One region of the Pseudomonas sp. PDM31 genome, then DNA from elsewhere that is predicted to be linked to it. Evidence: predicted binding sites of a transcription regulator. Region 1 holds the regulator's gene; each other region holds the start of a gene.
What was found. The regulator FliA, encoded in region 1, starts transcription of late flagellar genes. The targets are predictions, from matches to a motif close to CTAAAGTTTNNNNNNNNNNNGCCGNTAA.
Positions count from the first base shown of each region.

Region 2: motA (flagellar motor stator protein MotA) is a predicted target of FliA. The motif match lies at 1,229-1,256, and genes of this name have one in related genera.
Region 3: KW839_RS13540 (methyl-accepting chemotaxis protein) is a predicted target of FliA. The motif match lies at 724-751, and genes of this name have one in related genera.
Region 4: flgM (flagellar biosynthesis anti-sigma factor FlgM) is a predicted target of FliA. The motif match lies at 1,122-1,149, and genes of this name have one in related genera.

Region 1 covers NZ_JAHUWS010000009.1:211,962-214,162, reverse strand. Annotated here, with positions in the region: gene fleN (flagellar synthesis regulator FleN) at 1-480, shown strand, start outside; gene fliA (RNA polymerase sigma factor FliA) at 477-1,217, shown strand; gene KW839_RS19030 (chemotaxis response regulator CheY) at 1,385-1,756, shown strand; gene KW839_RS19025 (protein phosphatase CheZ) at 1,778-2,201, shown strand, end outside.
Region 2 covers NZ_JAHUWS010000004.1:453,931-456,131, reverse strand. Annotated here, with positions in the region: gene motB (flagellar motor protein MotB) at 1-304, opposite strand, end outside; gene motA (flagellar motor stator protein MotA) at 308-1,159, opposite strand; gene KW839_RS10800 (HDOD domain-containing protein) at 1,327-2,201, shown strand, end outside.
Region 3 covers NZ_JAHUWS010000006.1:84,005-86,205, forward strand. Annotated here, with positions in the region: gene KW839_RS13535 (helicase HerA-like domain-containing protein) at 1-709, opposite strand, end outside; gene KW839_RS13540 (methyl-accepting chemotaxis protein) at 898-2,201, shown strand, end outside.
Region 4 covers NZ_JAHUWS010000014.1:8,353-10,553, forward strand. Annotated here, with positions in the region: gene KW839_RS23420 (flagellar brake protein) at 1-154, opposite strand, end outside; gene KW839_RS23425 (flagella synthesis protein FlgN) at 245-712, opposite strand; gene flgM (flagellar biosynthesis anti-sigma factor FlgM) at 761-1,087, opposite strand; gene flgA (flagellar basal body P-ring formation chaperone FlgA) at 1,284-2,045, opposite strand; gene KW839_RS23440 (chemotaxis protein CheV) at 2,129-2,201, shown strand, end outside.

The DNA of each region.
Region 1 (2,201 bases):
CTCGATGTACTGGTGATCGACACCGCTGCGGGCATTGGTGAGTCGGTGGTCAGTTTCGTTCGCGCAGCCCAGGAAGTGTTGCTGGTGGTCTGCGACGAACCGACCTCGATCACCGACGCCTACGCCTTGATCAAGTTGCTCAATCGCGACTACGGCATGAACCGCTTCCGCGTCCTGGCCAACATGGCCCAAAGTCCGCAGGAAGGGCGCAACCTGTTCGCCAAGTTGACCAAGGTCACCGATCGCTTCCTCGACGTTGCCTTGCAATACGTCGGCGCGGTGCCCTACGACGAAAGCGTGCGCAAGGCCGTGCAGAAGCAGCGAGCGGTCTACGAAGCGTTCCCGCGTTCCAAGTGTTCGCTGGCGTTCAAAGCGATCGCGCAGAAGGTCGATGCCTGGCCGCTGCCTGCCAACCCCCGTGGGCATCTTGAGTTTTTTGTCGAGCGTCTGGTGCAGCAAACCGCAGGTCCGGTTCTATGACAGCCAGCGGTTACAACCTTTACAAGAAGTCGGCGCGTGACGCGCAGTACGAGCTGATCGAGCGTTACGCGCCGCTGGTCAAACGCATTGCTTACCACTTGCTGGCGCGTCTGCCGGCCAGTGTCCAGGTCGAAGACCTGATCCAGGCCGGGATGATCGGCCTGCTCGAAGTTTCAACCAAATACGACGCCAGCAAAGGCGCGAGCTTCGAAACGTACGCGGGCATTCGAATCCGCGGCGCGATGCTCGATGAAGTGCGCAAGGGGGACTGGGCGCCACGTTCGGTCCATCGCAATACCCGCATGGTCAGCGACGCAATTCGCTCGATTGAAGCTAAAACCGGCCGTGACGCTAAAGATCACGAGGTTGCGGCCGAACTCCAATTGAGTCTCGACGATTATTACGGGATTTTGAACGACACCCTGGGCAGCCGGTTATTCAGTTTCGACGATCTGTTGCAGGACGGCGAACACGAAGGGCTGCACGAGGATGGCGCGAGTGCTCATCTGGAGCCGTCACGCGATCTGGAAGATGAACGCTTCCAGGCAGCGCTGGCGGACGCGATTGCCAATTTGCCGGAGCGTGAGCGACTGGTGTTGGCGCTGTACTACGACGAAGAACTGAACCTCAAGGAAATCGGAGAGGTCCTGGGGGTCAGCGAATCTCGGGTCAGCCAGTTACACAGCCAGTGCGCGGCCCGTTTGCGGGGGCGTTTGGGGGAGTGGCGAGCGCGCTGAAGGCAGTGTGGGGACACTGCGAACGAGACTGGTGCGGATTTGAACGGCACCGGTCGCGATCTGTTGTGCTCCAGACAGTCATCGAGTGCTTTGCCGGATTGATTGAAATGGCGCGTCCAGGTGCTGGGCGCGTTTAAGACTGCTTGGAGGTCGAATTGGACAAGAACATGAAAATCCTCATCGTTGATGACTTCTCAACGATGCGGCGGATCATCAAGAACCTGCTGCGTGACCTTGGGTTCACCAACACCGTCGAGGCCGACGATGGCACCACTGCCATTCCGGTGCTCAACAGCGGAAGTATCGACTTTCTGGTAACGGACTGGAACATGCCTGGCATGACCGGTATCGATCTGTTGCGTCACGTGCGCGCCGATGAAAAGCTCAAGCACTTGCCGGTGCTGATGGTGACCGCTGAAGCCAAGCGCGAGCAGATCATCGAAGCGGCCCAGGCCGGCGTCAACGGCTATGTGGTCAAACCCTTCACGGCCCAAGCGTTGAAAGAAAAAATCGAGAAGATTTTCGAACGCATCGGTTGATGAGCGCGCCACGGGGGAGCTATGGGCAATAACGAGTCTTCATTGGGCGATTTTGAATCGACCCTGAAAAAACACGCCGTCGAACTGGTCGCGAGCCTTGAGAAAGGCAAGTTCGGCGAAGCGGTGCAATTGATCCATGAGCTCAACCAGACCCGTGACCGCGGCCTGTATCAGGAAGTGGGCAAGCTCACCCGCGAACTGCATAGCGCCATCGTCAATTTCCAGATTGACCCGAACATGCCGCAGGCCAAGGAGGTCTCGCAGATCACCGACGCCACCGAGCGTCTGGGTTATGTGGTCAAGCTGACCGAGGCCGCAGCCAACCGCACCATGGATCTGGTGGAAAGCGCCACGCCACTGGTCAACAGCCTGGCTGATGAAGCCCAGGCCTTGAGCACCGACTGGGGACGCTTCATGCGCCGTGAAGTCGGGGCTGAGGAGTTCC
Region 2 (2,201 bases), on a different contig from region 1:
CCCGGTCCGGTTGCGGCTGCGACTTATCCTCGGGGTTGAGGGTGTTTTCCGGTGCCAGGGTCGGCGTTCCGCCCAAATCAATGATGTAGGGCGTACCGCTTTCGGTAAAGCCGACCGGGTCTTTGAAGTAACCGGAGATGGCTAACTTCTGTTCTGGCGTGGCGGTGGACAGCAGCCACAACACCAGGAAAAACGCCATCATCGCCGTGGCAAAGTCGGCGAAGGCGATTTTCCACGAGCCACCGTGATGCCCGCTGGCGTAGCGCTTGACGCGCTTGATGATTATCGGCTGATTGTTTTCCATGGCTTAACGACCGCGAACCGCTTGTTCCAGCTCGGCAAAGCTTGGACGGTGCGCCGGATACAGAACCTTGCGTCCGAATTCCACGGCCAGCGACGGTGGCATGCCGGAAGCCGAAGCGACCAGCGAAGCCTTGATGGCTTCGTAGATGTTCAACTCTTCCTTGGCATCGTGACGCAGCGCATGCGCCAGGGGGCCGAAGAAACCATAAGCAGCGAGAATACCGAAGAAGGTACCGACCAGCGCCGCACCTACGTGGACACCAATCATTTTCTGGTCACTTTCACCCAGCGAAGCCATGGTCACCACGATGCCCAGTACCGCGGCGACAATACCGAAGCCCGGCATGGCGTCGGCAATGCCGTTCACCGCGTGGGACGGATGGTCCAGGTCTTCCTTGAGGCTGGCCAGTTCCATGTCGAACAGGTTTTCAAGTTCGTGGGGCGCCATGTTGCCGGAGGACATGATGCGCAGGTAATCGCACACGAACGCGGTCATGCGCTCGTCCTTGAGGACAGTCGGGTACTTGGCAAAGATCGGGCTCGCGGCGGCATCTTCGATGTCACCTTCGATGGCCATCATGCCTTCGCGGCGGCTCTTGTTGAGGATCTCGTAGATCAGGCCCAGCACTTCAAGATAGAAGGAATGATTGAAACGCGAGCTGAACAGGCTCAAGGACTTCTTGAGCACGTGCATCGTCATGTAGCCGGGGTTGGCCTGCACGAAGGCGCCAAGGGCTGCGCCGCCGATAATCATCACCTCGAAAGGCTGGATCAGGGCGGCAATCTTGCCGTGGGAAAGCACGTATCCGCCGAGTACGCTCGCGAATACGACAATGATGCCGATTAATTTAGCCATAGGTTAGGAGAGCACTTACTGAGTCGGGTTCAAGGTCATATTCGGAAGTTAAAAAATCTCTTCTTCTATTTATCGGCAAAACTGCGCCAGACTGTAGCCAGTTCAGGCGAAAAGATAATTTGACCCACTCAGGGCATAGGTAACGTTGACAATGATCGCCTCCAGCCATGGCTAACGAAACGAACGTCCCCACTGCAAAACCGACCACTGTCGAAGGCTGGGTCAAGCTTCTCGATGGCGTACGCCTGCCGGTTCCACAAGCCAGCCATGACCTGGTGTGTAACGCAATCGGCGATAATCGCCGCTCGTTGCGCGACATTGCCGACCTGATGCAGGACAGCCCGGCCCTTGCCCTGAGTGTGATTCGCGAAGCCAACCGCCACACCCATGGCAGCATGACCACGCCCGCCGAAAACCTTGAGGTCGCAATCAATCGCCTTGGCCTCAAGCGCACCCAAGAGCTGCTCGCGCGCCTGCCTGTCGAACCTCAGGCCGGGATTCCCAAGGCCTTGCGCCAGATGCAGATGATCAGTCAGCACGCCACGCAACAAGCCAACGGTTTTTTTGCCAGTCGCCTGGCGCGGCTTTGGCAGGACATCCACTGGGGCAGCTTGTTGTTTCTGTCACCCTTGTGGCCGCTGGCGCTGACGCACCCGCAATTACTGGAAGACTGGGAGCTGCGGGTCATTCATAAGGGCGAGTCGGCGCGCAAAGTCGAAAAGCAGTTGTTTGGCGTGCGCCTGCTGGAAATATGCCAGGCCCTGGTGGTGATCTGGCACCTGCCGATCTGGGTGCAGCAGGGCTATCGACTGTTGCTCTGCGAGCAGCGCGAACTGGTGAAAGTCTTGCGCATCGCGCGTGACAGCGAGCATCCATTGCGCCAGCAAAACCGCCTCGATGACGATCCAACCTTGCGCCGGTGGCTCAATCAACCGGCCAACACCGTGTTGCTGGCCAATGGTCTGGCGCTGTCGGCGCAACAGGCCTGGGACAGCCCGCACAGTGAGCGTTGGCAGTATTTGACCAGCCTCTACCTGCAAAT
Region 3 (2,201 bases), on a different contig from region 1:
TTGGCGCCTCGTGCACCAGGCGGCTGGCATCCAACAGGTGAATTCGCCCGCGACCGTCGGCGGTTGGCTGCAGAATGTCTTCGAGCTGCAACGCCGGTTCGCCAAACAAGGCTTCGGCGCCCTGTTGCTCCAGGGTCGCCAGGCGCCGCAGCAGCGCCTGGCTGGAGCCTGTTGTCATCAGCGCGGCGTCGTCACCCAGCAACAGCGGGTTGTCGCGCAGGTGATTGAGCAACGCCTTCAGATCCTTGAGATCCAGCAGCAACAAGCCTTCGCGGTCGGCGACTTTGAATGCGGCATACAACGCCGACTGCTGGCTGTCCGTCAGCTCCAGCAGACTTCCCAGCAGTAGCGGCCCCATTTCACTCAGGGTGGTGCGCAATGGATGACCTGACTGACCGTGAACATCCCATAAGGTCACCGGGTATGCCTGAGGCTTGTGGTTCAGCCATGGCATCCCGGCGATGCGCTCGGCAATTTTGCCCTGGGGGGTGCCGGCAGCGCCCAGACCGCAAAGGTCACCCTTGATGTCGGCGGCGAACACCGCCACTCCGGCATCGCTGAAGGCTTCGGCCAAGCGTTGCAACGTGACGGTTTTGCCGGTGCCGGTGGCACCCGCAATCAAACCGTGGCGGTTCGCCAGGCGCATTGCCTGGGCAATCGGCTGACAGGCGAGGTCGGCACCGATAACGAGTTGCAATGAATCAGGCATTTGGTCACCCATGGTTAATCTTTAATCCTGCACGGCCGATAGAGGTAACGACAGACCAGTCTGAAAATCGAGTAGGACATTTCCCCTAAGGAAAGACGGAAATATCAGCTTGTTTCAACACTGCCCAATCCGCGCGCTTTTATAAAAAGCACGCACTGGACATTAAGACCTTAGCGGAACCTCAAGCCATGAACAAAAATCTGCGCTTCAGCCATAAGATCCTGCTAGCTGCGGCTCTTATCGTGATTGCCGCCTTCGCCTCATTTACGCTGTACAACGACTATTTGCAGCGCAATGCCATTCGCCAGGACCTGGATAATTATCTCAACGAGATGGGCGATGTGACCGCCAACAATATCCAGACCTGGTTGACCGGCCGCATTCTGCTGATCGACAACCTCTCGCAAAATATTGCGATCAATCCAGAGCAGGCCAACGTATCGGCGCTGCTGGAACAGAAAGCCCTGACGTCGACGTTCATGGCGACCTATCTGGGTGACGCCACCGGGCACTTCACCATTCGTCCGGATGCGAAGATGCCTGATGGCTTCGATCCGCGGGTTCGCCCCTGGTACAAAGGTGCAGAAAGCAGCAGCACGCCTACCCTGACCGAACCCTACATCGACGCGGCGACCGGGCAGCTGATCATTTCCATGGCCACGGCCTCGAGGAAAGCCGGACAAAGTGTCGGAGTGGTGGGCGGTGACCTGAGCTTGCAAACCTTGATCGACACCCTCAGCGCCCGTGACTTCGACGGCATGGGTTATGCGTTTCTGGTCAGTGCCGACGGCAAGATCCTGGTTCACCCGGACAAAGCGCTGGTCATGAAAACCCTGAGCGAGGCCTATCCGAAAGATACCCCGCGCATCGGCAGCGGCTTTGCCGAGGTAGAGGTCGACGGCAAGACACGCATTGTCTCCTTCACCCCGATCAAAGGTCTGCCTTCGGTCAACTGGTACATCGGTCTGTCGGTCGACAAGGAAAAAGCCTTCTCGATGCTCAGCGAATTCCGTACTTCGGCGGTCGTTGCCACCGTTATCGCAGTGGCCATCATCATTGCCCTGCTGGGCATGTTGATCCGCATCCTGATCCAGCCGCTGCACGTGATGACCCGCGCCATGGCCGACATTGCCGACGGCGAAGGCGACCTGACCAAACGCCTGACCATCGAGAACAACGATGAATTCGGCAGCCTCGCTACCGCATTCAACCGTTTCGTGGAGCGTATCCACACCTCGATCCGCGAAGTGTCCTCGGCGACCGGGCAAGTGAACGAAGTGGCGTTGCGCGTAGTGGCCGCTTCCAACTCGTCGATGTTCAACTCCGACCAGCAAGCCTCGCGCACCAGCAGCGTGGCGGCAGCGATCAACCAGCTCGGCGCCGCCACCCAGGAAATCGCGCGCAACGCCGCGCAGGCATCGACACAGGCCAGCGACGCCCGCAGCCTGGCTGAAGACGGCCAGCAAGTCGTGGACCGCAGCATTGTCGCGAT
Region 4 (2,201 bases), on a different contig from region 1:
GATAGCTCTGGAAGCGCTGGCTGCGTTCATGAAAGGTGATGATCAGGGGGTCGTGGCTTTCAAGTAACTGGCGCAGGTTGCTGGAGATTTCCAGAGGCGTGGAGAGCACCTTGGGTGGCTGCGGGGAATCATCCACATTTAGGGCATTTGACACGGCTAATCAATCTCCAGGCAAATTTGACTACGGCTGGCTATCATTTTGCCAGTATGTTGCGCGTAGTGATAGAGCGGGCTCAACGTGGAGCTAGGCCTGACTGAGTGCGCGAGGCTTGGCAAGCTTGGAGAAAGTGCCGCTGGCGTCGTAAAGCGCCGGGGTTTCACCGCCATTGAGGATTTTCAACTGGGTGGCCGTGGCCATTTGCTGGGTCAGGATCGACTTGCCGTTGTTGGCGTTGATGGCCTGGCATTGCGCGAGTAGATCGGTCAGCGCGTCACTTTGCGCCAGCAACTGTTCGCCAATGCTTGATTGGCTGGCCAACTGCTCCAGACCCTGGCGGCTGGTCGGCAGATTGAGGCTGGAGAGTATTTCACTGCGCTTGCGGCCATGCTGTTCAAGCAAGACGATCAGGGCCTGTTTCTGCGCCAGAATGTCCTCGAGCAATGGCATGTCGCGGCCATGCAAGGCAAGCGATTCGGTCTGCAGCAACTCCAGCAGATGTTGCGTCGGTGCAAAGTCGTCGGTAATCAGTTGCAGTAAATGAGTGTCGTGCATGGCGGGCCTTGGGTTTTAAGCGTCCAAAAGCCTGGCGCCGGCCGGGGCCTAGCGCTGGGCTTCGAAGTTGAGCAGTTTGCTGGCTACGCGGTTGCTGTCGACTTTATAGCTGCCATCGGCAATCGCTGCTTTCAACTCGGCCACGCGGGCTTTGTCGACGGCAGGCTGATCGCGCAGCTTGTCAGTGACCTTCTGCAACTGCTGAGCCTCTTCGCTGAAATGTACCGATTCCCCGCTTTTGACGGTACCGGCCTGTTCGGCCGCGGATTCCAGCGGCGCGGATTTGCCGGCTTCGGCAGTTTCCCTGGCGGCGCTGGTACGTGTACTGCCCGTAGGGGACGAGGAGCTGTTCAAACGGCTGAAATCGATGACCATGATAAAACCTCTGGGAATTTGGACGCTTGCCCTGTTTTCGGCCATACCCTGGAAAACTTTAGGCTCATTTATCAATGAGTCTGCGCGCGTCAACGCTTGCCGTGCATAGGGCACAGTTTAGGGAACCGCTGGGGCCAGCGCCATGTTTTCGCAATCCAGGCGCTTGATGGGCACAGAACATCGCCAAATCAACTCCCTACATGAATACCTCCACCTGCCCGGGCGCGGTCACCTGCGCCTTGATAACCCGTTGAGAGTTCAGGTTTTTCACCCGTATCTGTTCGCTCAGGCCGCCGTTTGAAAGGGCTTCGCCGGGCATTCGCACACTGAGCGTGCCACTGCGGGCGGTAATCACGACCTGATCGCCCTTGCGTATGACTTCCGCCTGTTCGATATGCACCAGGGTAATCAACTGGTCTGCGACCATTGGTCGGGTCAGTCGCTGCCCGATCGCCTGGTCCAGGGAAGTCAGGTAGCCCTGGTTGATCGAGCTGATGTCGCGTTCGCGCAGGATCACGTCTTCAGGCTCGACGATGGCTGCGCGGCGCAATGGCCGGGCGACGGTCACGACATCGCGGAACAGGCGTACTTGAGCGGGTACGAAGACGGTCCAGGGGGTGGCGCCCTCACAACGGACCTTGACCGTGACGCGCCCCAGTGGCTTGGCCGGGCTTTCGAGTGACGCTGTCAATTCCTTGTCACACATGGGCATGCGCAGTCGCGGATCGAGCTGGTTGACCTGTATCTCGTAGCGACCTTCGGTTTGACTGGTAGCCAGATAGTCTTCTACGGTGAATTCAAGAAACCCCTGGGTGACGCCGATAAGCATGTCAGGCAAGGTAACCGCGTCAGCAAGGGCAGGGCTGCCAGCGTTGAACAGGCAAACGGCCGCGAGCACGCCGAATAATTTGCGGCAGGGCGTGGTCAGGTGTCGAAAAAATGTCGGTTCTGTGTTCATGACAGATAAAAAAGCAAGCGCCGTGCCGTTTAGTGATGAAGGTGCGTCGCAACAACACTTGGCGTTGGTGTAGGAGTCTGGGCATGGCTGGTGTAATGGATTCGGTGAACCAGCGCACGCAACTGGTGGGGCAGAATCGCCTTGAGCTGTTGTTGT